Regions from separate parts of the Streptomyces sp. NPDC041713 genome, predicted to be linked through region 3. Evidence: predicted binding sites of a transcription regulator. Region 3 holds the regulator's gene; each other region holds the start of a gene.
What was found. The regulator HspR, encoded in region 3, represses chaperone genes until heat shock. The targets are predictions, from matches to a motif close to TTGAGNNNNNNNNNCTCAA.

Region 1: a site for HspR is predicted at 1,612-1,630, ahead of dnaK (molecular chaperone DnaK). Genes of this name have one in related genera too.
Region 2: a site for HspR is predicted at 3,096-3,114, ahead of lon (endopeptidase La). Genes of this name have one in related genera too.

What each region holds. Positions count from the first base shown of each region.
Region 1 covers NZ_JBVIZY010000004.1:766,196-771,648, reverse strand. Annotated here, with positions in the region: gene ACZ6CV_RS16350 (VOC family protein) at 1-8, opposite strand, end outside; gene ACZ6CV_RS16345 (SAM-dependent methyltransferase) at 140-940, shown strand; gene ACZ6CV_RS16340 (OsmC family protein) at 1,124-1,549, shown strand; gene dnaK (molecular chaperone DnaK) at 1,699-3,606, shown strand; gene narI (respiratory nitrate reductase subunit gamma) at 3,638-4,360, opposite strand; gene narJ (nitrate reductase molybdenum cofactor assembly chaperone) at 4,357-4,935, opposite strand; gene narH (nitrate reductase subunit beta) at 4,932-5,453, opposite strand, start outside.
Region 2 covers NZ_JBVIZY010000002.1:155,762-161,214, reverse strand. Annotated here, with positions in the region: gene ACZ6CV_RS05595 (rhomboid-like protein) at 1-903, shown strand, start outside; gene ACZ6CV_RS05590 (methyltransferase) at 898-1,935, opposite strand; gene ACZ6CV_RS05585 (oxidoreductase) at 2,069-2,962, opposite strand; gene lon (endopeptidase La) at 3,137-5,453, shown strand, end outside.
Region 3 covers NZ_JBVIZY010000003.1:312,345-317,797, forward strand. Annotated here, with positions in the region: gene ACZ6CV_RS11000 (helix-turn-helix transcriptional regulator) at 1-339, shown strand, start outside; gene ACZ6CV_RS11005 (hypothetical protein) at 597-1,103, opposite strand; gene ACZ6CV_RS11010 (heat shock protein transcriptional repressor HspR) at 1,189-1,641, opposite strand; gene dnaJ (molecular chaperone DnaJ) at 1,646-2,839, opposite strand; gene grpE (nucleotide exchange factor GrpE) at 2,882-3,583, opposite strand; gene dnaK (molecular chaperone DnaK) at 3,583-5,445, opposite strand.

The DNA.
Region 1 (5,453 bases), on a different contig from region 3:
GAGGACATCGGCGCACCCCAACAAGGCGGGTGCGGCCCCGGTGAGTTCCCGGCGTAACGTCTGCAGTTCAATGACTGCCGAGTCGTCCCAGGACGTCTCGGTGCCAGCTCAAGTCCAGCGGTGAAGAGCGGAGTTGCCCATGCACGGCGCAGGCGATCGGATCGATACCTCGACGGCCCACTCGGCGCGGGTGTACGACTACATCCTGGGCGGCAAGGACCACTACCTGGTCGACGTCGAGGCGGGCGACGTCATGTGCCGGCACTGGCCCGCGCTGCCCGTGCACATGCGGGAGAACCGGCGGTTCATGCACCGCGCCGGGCGCTACCTCGCCCAGGAGCAGGGCGTCCGCCAGTTCCTCGACATCGGCACCGGCCTGCCCACCGCCCCCAACCTGCACGAGGTCGCGCAGGACGTCGCGCCGGAGTCCCGCGTCGTCTACGTCGACAACGACCCCATCGTGCTGGCCCACGCCCGCGCCCTGCTGCAGAGCTCCCCGGAGGGCGCGACCGCCTACGTCGACGCCGACATGCACGACCCGGACGCCATCCTGGACAGCCCCGAGTTCCGCGCCCTGATCGACCTCGGCGAGCCCGTGGGGCTGATGATCATCGGGATCCTGCACTTCATCCTGCCCCCGGACGACCAGCGCCTGGTCCGGCGGCTGCTCGACCCGCTGCCCTCCGGCAGTTTCCTCGCGCTGACCATCGGCACCGCCGACTTCGCCCCCGAGGAGGTCGGACGCGTGGCCGAGGAGTACGCGCAGCAAGGCATGCCCATGGTGCTGCGCGACCTGCCGACCGCCACGTCCTTCTTCGACGGGATGGACCTGCTCGACCCGGGAGTCACCCAGGTGCACAAGTGGCGGCCCGGCCCGACGCAGGAAGGCATCGACGACCGGGCCATCGCGATGTACGGGGCGGTGGCCCGCAAGCGCTGACGGGGGGCGGGGCGTGGCGCCGGCCCCGTACCAGCCCGTACAGGCCCGTACCGGCCACGTACGCGACCACCCCTGCGGCCGCGTGCGCCGTTTTCACGCGGAGTGTGATCGGATGGCGGCAACGGAAGTTCCGCTCGCGGAACCGCGCCGAACCTCATGAACCGCACTGAAGGGAACTGCATCGTGGCAACCACGCGCTCCGCGCACACGGTCTGGGAAGGCTCTCTGACGGAGGGCTCGGGCACCGTCACCTTCGACTCCTCCGGCATCGGCGAGCAGGCGGTGTCCTGGCCGTCGCGCGCCGAAGAGGCGAACGGCAAGACCAGCCCGGAGGAGCTGATCGCCGCCGCACACTCCAGCTGCTTCGCCATGGCGCTGTCGCACACCCTGACCGGCGCCGGCAACCCGCCCACCCGGCTCACCACGTCCGCCGACGTGACCCTGCAGCCGGGCACCGGCATCACCGGCATCCACCTCACCGTCGAGGGCGTCGTGCCGGGCCTCGACGAGGCCGGCTTCGTCGAGGCCGCCGAGACCGCCAAGGCGGGCTGCCCGGTGAGCCAGGCCCTGTCGGCCACGCCCATCACGCTCTCGGCCAAGCTGGCCTGACCCGGCGCCTGTTGACGATGCCGCCGCCCCTCTCCGGGGTGGCGGCATTGTCACGCGCGGCATTGACAACAGCCCGCTCAAGTTTTGTGATGGGGAATGGAGTAGACCTGGATACGGGGACGTGAGCCCGCGGCGGAAGGGACTGGACCATGGCACGTGCGGTCGGGATCGATCTCGGTACGACGAACTCAGTGGTGGCCGTACTGGAGGGCGGTGAGCCCACCGTCGTCGCCAACGCGGAGGGGGCCCGCACCACGCCCTCGGTCGTCGCGTTCGCCAAGAACGGCGACGTTCTGGTGGGCGAGGTCGCCAAGCGGCAGGCGGTCACCAACGTGGAGCGCACCGCGCGCTCCGTCAAACGGCATATGGGCGACGGCGGTTGGCGGTTCCCGGCGGAAGGATCTGTGGACGGCACCCGCTTCACCGCGCAGGAACTGTCCGCGCGGGTCCTGCAGAAGCTCAAGCGCGACGCCGAGTCCTATCTGGGCGAGGACGTCAGGGACGCGGTGGTCACCGTGCCCGCGTACTTCGACGACACCCAGCGCCAGGCCACCAAGGAGGCCGGCGAGATCGCGGGGCTCAACGTCCTGCGCATCATCAACGAACCGACGGCGGCGGCCCTCGCGTACGGCCTCGACAAGGGCGACGACGAGACGGTGCTCGTTTTCGACCTCGGCGGCGGCACCTTCGACGTCTCGCTCCTGGAGATGGGCGAGGGCGTCATCGAGGTGAAGGCCACCAACGGCGACACCCGGCTCGGCGGCGACGACTGGGACCAGCGGATCGTCGAGCACCTGGTCCGCCAGTTCAAGAACGGCCACGGCGTGGACCTCGGCCAGGACAAGATGGCGCTGCAACGCCTGCGGGAGGCCGCCGAGAAGGCGAAGATCGAGCTGTCCTCGTCGAGCGAGACCGACACCAACCTGCCCTACATCACCGCCTCGGCCGAGGGACCGCTGCACCTGGCGGAGAAACTGACCCGCGCCCAGTTCCAGGAGCTGACCGCCGACTTGCTCGACCGCTGCAAGGAGCCGTTCCACCAGGCGGTGAAGGACGCCGGCGTCAAGCTCTCCGCCGTGGACCACGTGATCCTGGTCGGCGGCTCCACCCGGATGCCCGCGGTGACGGAGCTGGTCAGGGAGCTCACCGGCAAGGACCCGCACAAGGGCGTCAACCCCGACGAGGTGGTGGCGCTCGGCGCCGCGCTGCAGGCCGGGGTGATCCGCGGCGACGTCAAGGACGTGCTGCTGCTCGACGTGACGCCGCTGTCCCTCGGCATCGAGACCAAGGGCGGCATCATGACCAAGCTCATCGAGCGCAACACCACGATTCCCACGCGGCGTTCGGAGACCTTCTCCACCGCCGAGGACAACCAGCCCTCGGTCGGCATCCAGGTCTTCCAGGGCGAGCGGGAGATCGCCGCGTACAACAAGAAGCTCGGCGTCTTCGACCTGACCGGGCTGCCGCCCGCCCCGCGCGGCGTCCCCAAGATCGAGGTCACCTTCGACATCGACGCCAACGGCATCATGCACGTCTCGGCGAAGGACGAGGCCACCGGGCGCGAGCAGCGCATGACCGTGACCGGTGGCTCCGCGCTGCCCAAGGACGACATCAACCGCATGGTGCGCGAGGCCGAGGAGCACGCGGAGGAGGACCGCAAACGGCGCGAGGCGGCGGAGACCCGCAACCAGGCGGAGCAGCTCGTCTACCAGACGGAACGCTTCCTGCGGGACAACGGCGACAAGGTGCCCGCCGCCACGACGTCCGAAGTGGAGTCGGCCGCCGCGGAGTTGAAGGAGATCCTCAAGAACCGCGGCGACGACACGACGGCCCTGCGCGCCGGCGCGGAGAAGCTGGCCGCCGTCAGCCAGAAGATGGGCCAGGCGATGTACGCGGAGGCAGGCGGGGCCGCCCAGGAGCAACAGGCCACGGGGGGCACGCAGGGTACGGAGGCCGCTGCCGAGGACAGCGTGGTCGACGCCGAGATCGTGGACGAGGACGATCGGAGCGGGGCCGACCGAGGCGGGGACGACCGCGACAAGGGCGCCACCCCGTAACCGGCAGGGGAGCGGGCGGGGAGCGGGTGGGTCAGGAACCCGTCCGCTCCCAGCCCCGCCGGTCCGGCCGCGCCCCGACCCGCTTGGGATCCTTGGTGCGGTAGACCACGTACGGCCGGAACAGATACTGCACCGGTGCGCTGAACATGTGGATGAGCCGGGTGAACGGCACCAGCGCGATGAGGGCCATCCCGACCACCGCGTGGATCTCGTACAGCAGCGGCACCCCCGTCATCCGGTCGATGTCCGGCTGCAGCGTGAAGAGGCTGCGTGCCCATGGGGCAATGGACGCGCGGTAGTTGTAGCCGTCGCCCGACGCGTGCGTCAGCTTGGCGACCATGCCGAGCACGATCGCCGCGAACAGCACCAGGTACATCAGCTTGTCGTTGGCCGTCGTCGCACGGAACACCGGCGCGTTGGTCCGCCGCCGGTAGAGCAGCAGCAGGATGCCGAGGACCAGCAGGATGCCGGCCGCGGTGCCGCCGTACAGCGAGAACAGGTGGTACGTGTGCTCGGTCAGGCCCACCTTGTCCGTCCACGACTGCGGCAGGAACAGCCCCACCAGGTGGCCGACGAGCACGAAGAGGATGCCGTAGTGGAACATCGGCGACGCGATGTTCAGGAGCTTCGACTCGTACACCTGGGAGGAGCGGGTCGTCCACCCGAACTTGTCGTATCGGTAGCGCCAGACGATGCCCGCGACGAGCAGGACGAAGGCGACGTAGGGGAGCACGCCCCACAGCAGCGTTTTCATGAGGGGCGCTCCCCGATGAGTGCGAAGGGTTGCAGGCCGACGTCCTCGCGCGGCGGCCCGGAGCGGGCGAGGGCCTGGGCCTCGGCGCGGTCCTTGGGCGTGGGGCCCGGCAGGGTCGCGCACACCGCCTCCAGGACCGCCGCGTACGGCGTGCCGAAGTCGGCGAGCGCGATCCGCAGCAGTTCGAGGCCGCCGCGGTGTTCCGTCAGGAGCACCGGCCCGGCGTGCGCGGAGAACTCGAGGACCGCGGGCAGGAAGTCCGGCAGCTCCTCGTCGGTGAACTCCAGGCCGTGCTCGCGGTAGACCTCCTTGAAGCGGACCAGGGCCATGCCGCGCCGCCGGGTGTCGCCCTCCCGCCACCAGCTCAGGTACAGGCTGTGGCGGTTCTTGAAGTCGAAGACCTGGACGTAGTGGGCGGCGAGCTCGCGGGGCCCGGTGGTGCGGGCGTACTCCAGGAAGCCGCCGAGTTCCGCGGGCGCGGCCGCCGTCAGCAGGGGGAGCCGCTCGCGGAACTCCTCGTCGGGGTAGGCCAGGCAGTGCGCCGCGGCCTGGTAGAGCAGGGCGTGCCGGGTCACTCGTCGTCCTCCTTGGCCGCGTGGGCCTTCTCGGCCGCGCTGGGCTGTTCGTCGGCGGTCTGCCGGGCGCGCAGCGTGTGGAAGTTCTCGATGGTGACCAGCGGCAGCTGGCGGCGGCCGGAGTCCTGCCCGAAGGGCCCGTCGTCGCCCATGCCGGGGCCGCCCTCGTAGTCGAGGCTGCAGGAGTCCGGCAGCGCCGATTCCTCCAGGCGCTGCGCGTCGGCGACGGCCGCCGTCGGGATGACGTACCGGTCCTCGTACTTGGCGATGGCGAGCAGCCGGTACATCTCCTCGATCTCGGTGCCCGTCATCCCCACGGACCGTGCGGTCGCGTCGTCCGGCCGGTCGCCGAGGTTGATGGCCCGCATGTGGGCCCGCATCGCGGCGAGCTTCTCCAGGGAGGACCGGACGGGCCCGACGTCGCCCGCCGTGAAGATCTCCGCGAGGTACTCCAGGGGGATGCGCAGCGTGTCGATGGCGCCGAACAGATTGCCCAGGTCCTCGCCGTCGTGGCCGGT
Region 2 (5,453 bases), on a different contig from region 3:
ACGCCTGACCCGGCGGTGCCTGGCGGTGGGACCGCGCCTGGCGGTGGGGCGCCGGGCGGGCTGAACGGCATACCGCGACAGTCGACGCGTCGACCTCGGGTGGCGCAGGCGCCCGCGCCGGCCGCCGCCGGGGGAGTCGCCGCCGGGAGCCCGGCCGCGGGAAGCTCCGTCGCCGCGGGAAGGCCCGTCGCCACGAGAAGACCCGTCACCGGGGGAATCGCCCGGCTCCGCCCCTGGCGCCTGCTGCCCACCCCCACCGGTACGCCCTTCACCTTCGGGTACGCCCTTGTGCTCGCCGTCACCTCGATGGTCGCCGCCTACGCGGACCCCGACCTCGTCTCCGCGCTGCTGCGCGGGTCGAGCACCGACGTGGCGCACCTCTCGCACACCCCCGTCCTCGTCCTTCTCGCCAGCGCCCTGTGGGTCGCGGGCGGCATCACGTCCCCGTACGCGATCGGCTTCCTGCTGGTGCTGACCGCGCTGGAGCGGCGCATCGGAGGGCTGCGCACCGCCGGGGTCTTCCTCCTCGGCCACGTCGTCGCCACGCTCGTGACCGAGGTCCCGGTCGGCCTGTCGGTCCTCGCGGGCCATCTGCCCGACAGCTCGCTGCACCGCCTCGACTACGGCATCAGCTTCGGCGTGGCCGCCAGCGTCGGCGCGCTCGCGGGGCTGTTGACGCCGTGGCTGCGCGCGGTCGTCCTCGGCGGGTTCGGGTGCATGCTGATCGAGGATCTGATCGCGTTCACCGACCCGATGACGAACTGGGGCCACCTGCTCGCGCTGGTGATCGGCGTCTCCACCTGGCCGCTGCTCCGGCGCCGGCGACCCCAGGGCGGCTCGTTGCCGGTCGGCGACTCCAGGGCGGCTCGTCGCCCGTCGGGTGAGGGGCCCGCCGCCTCATGACGACGCTTCCGCCTCCACGATCGACGGATACGTCTCGGTCGCCAGGATCCGCGTCAGGCGCAGCCCCGCACCCGTGAGCAGCGCCGAGAACTCGTCCTCCGTCCGCTCCTGGCCGTCCACGACCGCCGCCATCGCCACGTCCAGGGTCTTGCCCAGGTGCGGTGCGTTGCCGGAGGGCAGGACGCAGTCGACGATCAGGAGGCGGGCCTCCGGGGTCATCACCGCGCGGCAGTTGCGCAGGATCCGCAGACACGCCTCGTCCGGCCAGTCGTGCAGGACGTGCTTGAGCACATAGAGGTCGCCGCCCTCGGGGATCTCGGTGAAGAAGTCGCCGGGCTCGGCCCGCCAGCGGCCCCGTACCGACTCGTCGTCGGCCAGCACGTGGGTGTGCATCACGGGCTCCTGGTCGAAGAGGACGCCGGTCAGGCCGGGGCGCCCGCGCAGGACCGCGCGGAGCAGGCCGCCGCGGCCGCCCCCGACGTCCACCACGGTGCCCTTCTCCGGGAAGGGGTACGTGCCGGCGATCACCGCGTCGACCGGACCCGAGATCGAGGCCATGCCGCGGTCGAACAGTTCCCGCAGCGCGGGATCCTCCGCCAGATAGGTGAAGAGCGGCTTGCCGAAGAGGCGCTCGAAGGACGCGCCGGCCCGGCGCACCGTCTCCTCGAGACCCGCCGAGGTCCGCTGGAAGGCGGGGTCGGTCATCAGCAGGACCGCGGCGTGCATCGAGTCCGGCGCGTCCGTGCGCAGCGCCCGCGCGAGCGGCGTGAGGTGGAACGCGCCCGTCCCGTCCTCGCGGAAGATGCCGCGCGTGGCGAGGTAGCGCAGGACGCGGCGGAGGTGGCCGGGGTCGGTGTCGGTCAGTTCGGCCAACTGCCCTGCGGTGCGCGGGCCCGCGGCGAGCCGGTCGGCGATCCCGCACCGGACCGCCGTGCGCAGCGCCGCCGAGAAGAGGTGGCCCAGCGCGAGCTCCACGATCTGGCCGGCCACGTCCTGCACGTCGTCGTCGCCGGTCCCGGGTGTGTCCACCATGGGTGCCCTCCTGAGGAGTAGGAGCGTCCACGGTCCCAACGGAACGGCCGCAGGGGAACGCCGCCCGGCGGCCACCCCCGGGGACCGGCCTGATCGTGCACGGCCGGTCCGGGAACGGCCGGTGGGGGAGTGATCAGCGGAAAGCCGTGTCGGCCCCGAGCTCCTCCACCGCGTCCAGCTCCTCGATACGTGACTGGAAATGGGCCCTGATCCAGCCGAACGCCTCGGCGCCCAGCGGCAGCCGCAGCGGTGGTTCGTCGAGGCCCACGGCGGCGACGATCGCCTCGGCGCCGCGGGCGGGGTCGCCGGACTGGCTGCCGTGCGAGGCCTCCAGGGCCCTGCGGGCGGGCGCGATGATCTCCGCGTACTCCGCCATCGGCGTGCCCCAGCGCAGCGAGCGCCCGCCGAAGTCGGTGCGGAACGGGCCGGGTTCGACGATCGTGACGCGGATGCCGAGGTGCGCGACCTCGGCGGCGAGGGCGGCGGAGAACCCTTCGAGCGCGTACTTCGTGCCGACGTACGCCGCGCCGCCGGGCCCCGGCACCACGCCGTTGACGGACGACATCTGCACGATGTGCCCCGAGCGGCGCCGCCGCATGAGGGGCAGGACGGCGCGGGTGACCGTCATGACGCCGAAGACGTTGGTCTCGAAGTTGGCGCGAAGCTGGTCGTCGCCGAGCTCCTCGAAGGCGCCGAGCAGCCCGTACGCGGCGTTGTTCACCAGCACGTCGATCCCCCCGAAGGCCTCTTCGGCACCCGCGACCGCGGCCTGTACGGATTCCGCGTCGGTCACGTCGAGACGCAGCGCCCTGACCCGCTCCGGCGCGAGCGCGACGAGGTCGTCGAGGGTGGACAGGTCCCGCGCGGTGGCCACGACCCGGTCCCCGTGCGCGACGGCGGCCCGCACCAGGGCCCGCCCGAGCCCCGAACTGCTCCCGGTGACGAACCAGACCCGCGACCCCCTGTCGCCCCCGGCCCCACCGACCACTACTGGCCGCCCCTGCCGCCCCATCACCGTGCTCCTCACCTGCGCGAACCTCAACGGCACCGATCGCGGCACCGTCGAGGACCTTAGGGAGCGGGACGCGGGACGGCGAACGGTTTTCGGGTGATCGCTCACAGCGAACGCCGGGTGGGGAACATCCCGGGGCTCACATGCATTGAGTCGGTATAGCTCAACTTGAATGCCGAAGGGGAGATCATGGCTGCTGAGTCCACCACGTACACGTCGCTCACCCTGCCGGTGCTGCCGCTCGACGACGAGGTCGTTCTGCCCGGGATGGTGGTGCCCTTCGATCTGTCCGACGCGGACGTGCGGGCCGCGGTCGAGGCCGCGCAGGCCGCCGCGCGGTCCAGTGGCGACAGCAAGCCGAAGGTGCTGCTTGTTCCGCGCGTCGACGGGACGTACGCCGCGACCGGCGTCCTCGGCACCGTCGAGCAGGTCGGCCGGCTCTCCGACGGCGATCCCGGCGCGCTCATCCGCGGCCGCAGCCGGGTGCGGATCGGGGCCGGCACCACCGGTCCCGGCGCCGCGCTCTGGGTCGAGGGCACCAAGGTCGACGACGTCGTGCCCGAGCCGCTGCCCGGCTCCGTCACCGAGCTCGTCAAGGAGTACAAGGCGCTCGCCACCAGCTGGCTGAAGAAGCGCGGCGCCTGGCAGGTCGTCGACCGCGTCACGCAGATCGACGACGTCTCGGCGCTCGCCGACAACTCCGGGTACTCGCCGTTCCTGACCGTCCAGCAGAAGATCGAGCTCCTGGAGACCGAGGACGCGGTCGCCCGCCTCAAGCTCGCCACCGAGCAGCTGCGCGAGCACCTCGCCGAGCAGGACGTCGCCGAGTCCATCGCGAAGGACGTCCAGGAGGGTGTCGACAAGCAGCAGCGCGAGTTCCTGCTGCGCCGCCAGCTCGACGCCGTCCGCAAGGAGCTGCGCGAGATCAACGGCGAGCAGGAGGGTGAGGAGTCCGACGACTACCGCGCCCGCGTCGAGGCCGCCGACCTGCCGGAGAAGGTCCGCGAGGCCGCCCTCAAGGAGGTCGACAAGCTGGAGCGGTCCAGCGACCAGTCGCCGGAGGGCTCCTGGATCAGGACCTGGCTCGACACCGTCCTCGAACTCCCGTGGAACGAACACACCGAGGACGCGTACGACATCAAGGGCGCCCAGGAGATCCTCGACGCCGAGCACTCCGGGCTCCAGGACGTCAAGGAGCGCATCACCGAGTACCTCGCGGTGCGCAAGCGCCGCAGCGACCGCGGCCTCGGGGTGGTCGGCGGGCGCCGCGGCGGCGCCGTGCTCGCCCTCGTCGGCCCGCCCGGCGTCGGCAAGACCTCGCTCGGCGAGTCCGTCGCGCACGCCATGGGCCGCAAGTTCGTGCGCGTCGCGCTCGGCGGCGTCCGCGACGAGGCGGAGATCCGCGGCCACCGTCGTACGTACGTGGGCGCGCTGCCCGGACGGATCGTACGGGCGATCAAGGAGGCCGGGTCGATGAACCCGGTGGTGCTCCTCGACGAGATCGACAAGGTCGGCTCGGACTTCCGGGGCGATCCGGCCGCCGCCCTCCTCGAAGTCCTCGACCCGGCCCAGAACCACACCTTCCGGGACCACTACCTGGAGGTCGAACTCGACCTGAGCGACGTCGTGTTCCTCGCGACGGCGAACGTCCTGGAGGCCATCCCCGAGGCCCTGCTCGACCGCATGGAGCTGGTCAGGCTCGACGGCTACACCGAGGACGAGAAGGTCACCATCGGCCGCGACCACCTGCTCCCGCGCCAGCTGGAGCGGGCCGGCCTGGAGCGGGACGAGGTGACGCTCGACGAGAGCGCGCTGCGCAAGCTCGCCGGCGAGTACACCCGCGAGGCGGGCGTGCGCAACCTGGAGCGCTCCATCGCACGACTGCTCCGCAAGGTCGCGGCGCAGCACGAACTGGGCGACAGGGAACTGCCGTTCACCGTCACCGACGCCGACCTGCGCGAACTCATCGGACGCCCGCACCACGTGCCGGAGTCGGCGCAGGACCCGGCCGAGCGGCGCACGGCGGTCCCGGGCGTGGCCACCGGGCTCGCGGTCACCGGGGCGGGCGGCGACGTCCTGTTCGTGGAGGCCTCGCTCGCCGACCCCGAGACCGGCGCCTCCGGGCTCACGCTCACCGGCCAGCTCGGCGACGTGATGAAGGAGTCGGCGCAGATCGCGCTGAGCTTCCTGCGCTCGCACGGAGCCGAACTTGAGCTGCCCGTCGGTGACTTGAAGGAGCGCGGCGTGCACGTCCACTTCCCGGCCGGCGCGGTCCCCAAGGACGGCCCGAGCGCGGGCGTCACGCTGACCACCGCCCTCGCCTCGCTGCTCAGCGGCCGGCTCGTCCGTACGGACGTGGCGATGACCGGTGAGGTCTCGCTGACCGGCCGGGTGCTGCCGATCGGCGGCGTCAAGCAGAAGCTGCTCGCCGCGCACCGCGCCGGGATCACCACGGTGATCATCCCGAAGCGGAACGAGGCGGACCTCGACGACGTCCCCGCCGAGG
Region 3 (5,453 bases):
CTCGAATTGCGCAATCCGGCTCTCGTCCAGTACTTCGCCACCACGTTCTGGCGGCTGTGGGGACTGGCGGCCCCTTTGTGGACGCGGCGCGCCGCCCCCTCGGAGAACCGGGAAGCCACCCCGAGAAGCCCGGCGGGCGGCATGACCACGATCCAGCACACGGTCGCCACCCTCCTCGTCGAAGGCCTCACCGACGCCGAGATCGCCGGCCGTCTCGGCATGAACATCCGCACCGCCCGCGTCCACATCGCCAAACTCGCCGCCACCCTCGGCAGCCACAGTCGCGCCCAACTCGGGTATCTCATCGGGCAGTCGGGGATCCTCGGTCGGGGCGAGTGAAGCGTCCGGTGTGTGGGCATATGGGACCGTTCGCGTCCCCCTCAGCTCGCTGCACGGCAACAAAATGGCGCTTCCCGCGCCCGGGCGGGGCGGGCAGGCTGGCCGTGGCGGAAGGGGGCTCCAGCCGGCGTCCATCCGCCCGGCGAACCGTCCCGTCCACCGACCACGGCGGGGCCTCGCCGCGACGGGCGCCCCGGTCGTTTACTCCCCCGTAGGCGGCCGGGGTGCTGCGCGGACGGCGTCAGCCGGCCGTTTACTCAGGCGTCCACCCACTCCCGCAACAGCCCCTCCCGCTCCGCCGCCCGCGGCGTCCCGCCCTCGTGGGTGCGGCCCCAGGCCGACATCGCCGCCAGCGTGGTCAGGAGCGTGCCCGCGCCCTCCGTCAGGCGGGCCAGGAGGGCGCGGGAGAGGTCGTACTCCGTGCGGGAGTAGCCGACCGCCGGGGCCGTGTACGCCGTCAGCTCCGTGGTGGCGTCCGCCGCGTCCGTGATCCGTACCGTCATCGTCGGCGCCTCGTCGCCGCCGCCCAGGCCCAGCGTGAGCGCCATGTCGAACGCCGCGCCCACGTGCCGCTTCAGGGACTTCACCGGCGCGTGCTCGACGGCCAGCGCGTGCACGTCCTCCCACGGCCACATGCCCGACTGGCGGTCGCCCAGGGCCAGTACGCCCTCCGGGGTCAGCCGGACACCGGGAGCGAGGCCGGCCGGCTTCGCGCCCACGTACACGTCGCCCTCGGCGATCCAGAACAGCCCCACCATGGCCATGGCCAGCCCCACTCCCCGTAACCCGGATACAACGATGCGGGGCCGGGAGGTTGCCACCTCCCGGCCCCGCACAAGCCTACGAAACCTACTGCTCGGTCGCCCGCTTGGGACGCCACACCACCAGCGCGCTCGCCTGCTGCACGTCCTGGTAGGGGACGAGGTCGCGACGGTACGAGGCGTGCACCGCCGCCTCACGCTGCTGCATGGCCGCGGCGGCTCCCTCCACGGCCGCGGAGAGCTCCGCGATCCGCGACTGGAGCGCGGTGACCTGGTTCTCCAGCTCGATGATCCGCTTGATGCCGGCGAGGTTGATGCCCTCTTCCTGCGACAACTGCTGCACCGTGCGCAGCAGTTCGATGTCGCGGGCGGAGTAGCGTCGGCCGCGCCCCGCGGTCCGGTCCGGCGAGACCAGACCGAGGCGGTCGTACTGCCGCAGGGTCTGCGGGTGCAGACCGCTCAGCTGGGCGGCCACCGAGATGACGTACACCGGTGTCTCGTCGGTGAGTTGGTACGGATTGCGACGGCCGACCCTGTCCATGGGGTCACGCTCCCTTCGCGGCCTGGAACAGTTCTGCCCGCGGGTCGTCGCCCGCAGTCGCCTTGCGGTAGGACTCCAGTGCTTCCTTCGCCCCGTCGCTCAACGACGTCGGGACGGAGACCTCCACCGTCACGAGCAGGTCGCCCCTGCTGCCGTCCTTGCGGACCGCGCCCTTGCCGCGGGCCCGCATCGTACGACCGTTGGGGGTGCCCGCGGGGAGCTTCAGGGTGACCGGCGGGCCGCCCAGGGTGGGCACCTTCACCTCGCCGCCCAGCGCCGCCTCGGGATACGTCACCGGCACCGTGACCGTGAGGTTGTCGCCCTTGCGGCCGAAGACCGGGTGGCTGTCGACGTGCACCACCACGTACAGGTCGCCGGCCGGGCCGCCGCGCTCGCCGGGCGCGCCCTTGCCGCGCAGCCGGATGCGCTGCCCGTCCGAGACGCCCGCCGGGATGCGCACTTGCATCGTGCGCGACGACTTGGCGCGGCCGCTGCCGCCACAGGTGTCGCAGGGGTCCTGGGCGATCAGCCCGCGGCCCTTGCAGTCCATGCACGGGTCGGTGAGGGAGAACCCTCCGCCGCCGCCCCGCGAGACCTGGCCCGTGCCGACGCAGGTCGGGCACACGCGCGGCGTGCCGTTCTTGTCGCCGGTGCCGGAGCACGCCTTGCAGGCGGCCTGGGAGGACATGCGCAACGGCACCGTCGCGCCGTCGACCGCCTCCGTGAAGCTCAGCGTGACCTCGGACTCGATGTCCTGGCCGCGCCGCGGCTGCGTCCGCGCGCCGGCCCCGGCACCCGCGCCGCCGCGGTTGAACAGGCCCCCGAAGACGTCACCGAGGCCGCCCCCGAAGCCGCCGCCGGCCGCTCCACCGCCACCCGGGGCGCCGCCTCCGAAGAGGTCGCCCAGGTCGAAGTTGAACGAACCGCCGCCGCCTCCGGGGCCCTGCCGGAATCCGCCGTTGCCGAAGAGAGCACGCGCTTCGTCGTACTCCTTGCGCTTCTTGGGGTCGCCGAGGATGTCGTTCGCCTCGGAGATCTCCTTGAAGCGCTCCTCCGCCTTGGTGTTGCCCTTGTTGGCGTCCGGGTGGTTCTCGCGGGCGAGCTTCCGGTACGCCTTCTTGATCTCGGCTTCGGTGGCGTCCTTGGGGACGCCGAGGACCTTGTAGTAGTCCTTCTCGATGAAGTCCTTGGTGCTCATCCTCGACGCACCCCCTTCCGGTTGTCCCTCGTCGGTTCAGCGTCAGCCCTCGTCCGGGCCACCGCTGTCCTTCTCCGTCGGCTCGGCCGACTCGGTGTCGGCCTCGGCCGTCTCGCCCTTGACCGTCTGCGCGCCGGGCTGCGGCTCGGCGACGGCCACCCGCGCGGGGCGGATGGTGCGCTCGCCGATGCGATACCCCGGCTGCAGGATCGCGACGCACGTCGTCTCGGTGACGTCCGGTGCGTAGCTGTGCATCAGGGCCTCGTGGATCGTCGGGTCGAAGGGCTCGCCCTCCTTGCCGAACTGCTGCAGCCCCATCTTGGCGACGACGGTCTCCAGGGACTCCGCCACCGACTTGAAGCCGCCCACCAGCTCGCCGTGCTCACGGGCGCGGCCGATGTCGTCGAGGGTGGGGAGGAGCTCGGAGAGGAGGTTCGCCGAGGCGATCTCCTTCACCGTCACCTTGTCCCGCTCCACCCGACGGCGGTAGTTCTGGTACTCGGCCTGCAGCCGCTGGAGGTCCGCGGTGCGCTCGCCGAGCGCGGTGCGCACCTGGTCCAGCTGGGCGGTCAGGCCCACGTCCTGGGCGGACGTCTTGCTGCTTTCCGCGTCCCCGGCCGGGGCCGCCGCGCCCTCCTCGGTGGAGGGCTCGGCGGCCTTCGGCGCGGCGTCATCAGAGGTGGCGCCAGAGGGGACGTCGGGCTTCTCGGCGCTGTCGCCGAAACCCGGGGTCTCCTCGGTCATCAGGCAGCGCCACCCTTCGCGTCACCGGGCTTCTCGTCGTCCACGATCTCGGCGTCGACGACGTCGTCGTCGGCCTTGGCGTCGGCGTCCGGGCCGGGGGCCGCGCCCTCGGCGCCCGCGCCGGCGGCCTGGGCGTCGGCGTACATGGCCTGGCCCAGCTTCTGCGAGACGGCGGCGACCTTCTCGGTGGCGGTGCGGATCTCGGCCGTGTCGTCGCCCTTGAGCTTCTCCTTCAGCTCGCCGACGGCGGTCTCGACCTCGGTCTTCACGTCACCCGGGACCTTGTCCTCGTTGTCCTTGAGGAACTTCTCGGTCTGGTAGACGAGCTGCTCGCCCTGGTTGCGGGACTCGGCGGCCTCGCGGCGGGCGTGGTCCTCGTCCGCGTACTTCTCGGCCTCCTGGCGCATCCGGTCGACCTCGTCCTTCGGCAGCGAGGAGCCGCCGGTGACGGTCATCTTCTGCTCCTTGCCCGTGCCCAGGTCCTTCGCGGTCACGTGCATGATGCCGTTGGCGTCGATGTCGAAGGAGACCTCGATCTGCGGGACGCCGCGGGGCGCCGGGGGCAGGCCGGTCAGCTCGAACATCCCGAGCTTCTTGTTGTACGCCGCGATCTCGCGCTCGCCCTGGTAGACCTGGATCTGCACGGACGGCTGGTTGTCCTCGGCCGTCGTGAAGATCTCGGAGCGCTTCGTCGGAATCGTGGTGTTCCGCTCGATGAGCTTGGTCATGATGCCGCCCTTGGTCTCGATGCCGAGGGACAGCGGGGTGACGTCGAGGAGCAGGACGTCCTTGACCTCGCCCTTGAGGACACCGGCCTGGAGCGAGGCGCCGATGGCGACGACCTCGTCCGGGTTCACACCCTTGTTGGCGTCCTTGCCGCCGGTGAGCTCCTTGACGAGCTCGGCGACGGCGGGCATGCGGGTGGAGCCACCGACGAGAACGACGTGGTCGATCTCGGAGAGCTGGATGCCCGCGTCCTTGATGACGTTGTGGAACGGCGTCTTGCAGCGTTCCAGGAGGTCGGACGTGAGCTGCTGGAACTGGGCGCGGGTGAGCTTCTCGTCCAGGTGCAGCGGGCCCTCGGCGGAGGCCGTGATGTAGGGCAGGTTGATCGTGGTCTCCGTGGAGGAGGACAGCTCGATCTTGGCCTTCTCGGCTGCCTCGCGCAGGCGCTGGAGCGCCATCTTGTCCTTGGCGAGGTCCACGCCGTGGCCGTTGTTGAACTGCTTGACCAGGTAGTCGACGACGCGCTGGTCCCAGTCGTCACCACCGAGGTGGTTGTCGCCGTTCGTCGCCTTCACCTCGACGACGCCGTCGCCGATCTCGAGCAGCGAGACGTCGAAGGTGCCGCCACCGAGGTCGAAGACCAGGATGGTCTGGTCGTCCTTGTCGAGGCCGTAGGCCAGCGCGGCGGCGGTGGGCTCGTTGACGATGCGCAGGACGTTCAGACCCGCGATCTCACCGGCCTCCTTGGTGGCCTGGCGCTCGGAGTCGTTGAAGTACGCCGGGACGGTGATGACCGCGTCGGCCACCTTCTCGCCCAGGTACGACTCGGCGTCGCGCTTCAGCTTCTGCAGGATGAACGCGGAGATCTGCTGGGGGTTGAACCCCTTGTCGTCGATGTCCACCTTCCAGTCGGTGCCCATGTGGCGCTTGACCGACCGGATGGTCCTGTCGACGTTGGTGACCGCCTGGCGCTTGGCTACCTCGCCGACCAGCACTTCACCGTTCTTCGCGAAGGCGACGACGGACGGCGTGGTCCTGGCACCCTCGGCGTTGGTGATGACGGTGGGCTCGCCGCCTTCGAGAACGCTGACGACGGAGTTAGTCGTGCCCAGGTCGATGCCGACCGCACGTGCCATTTCGATGC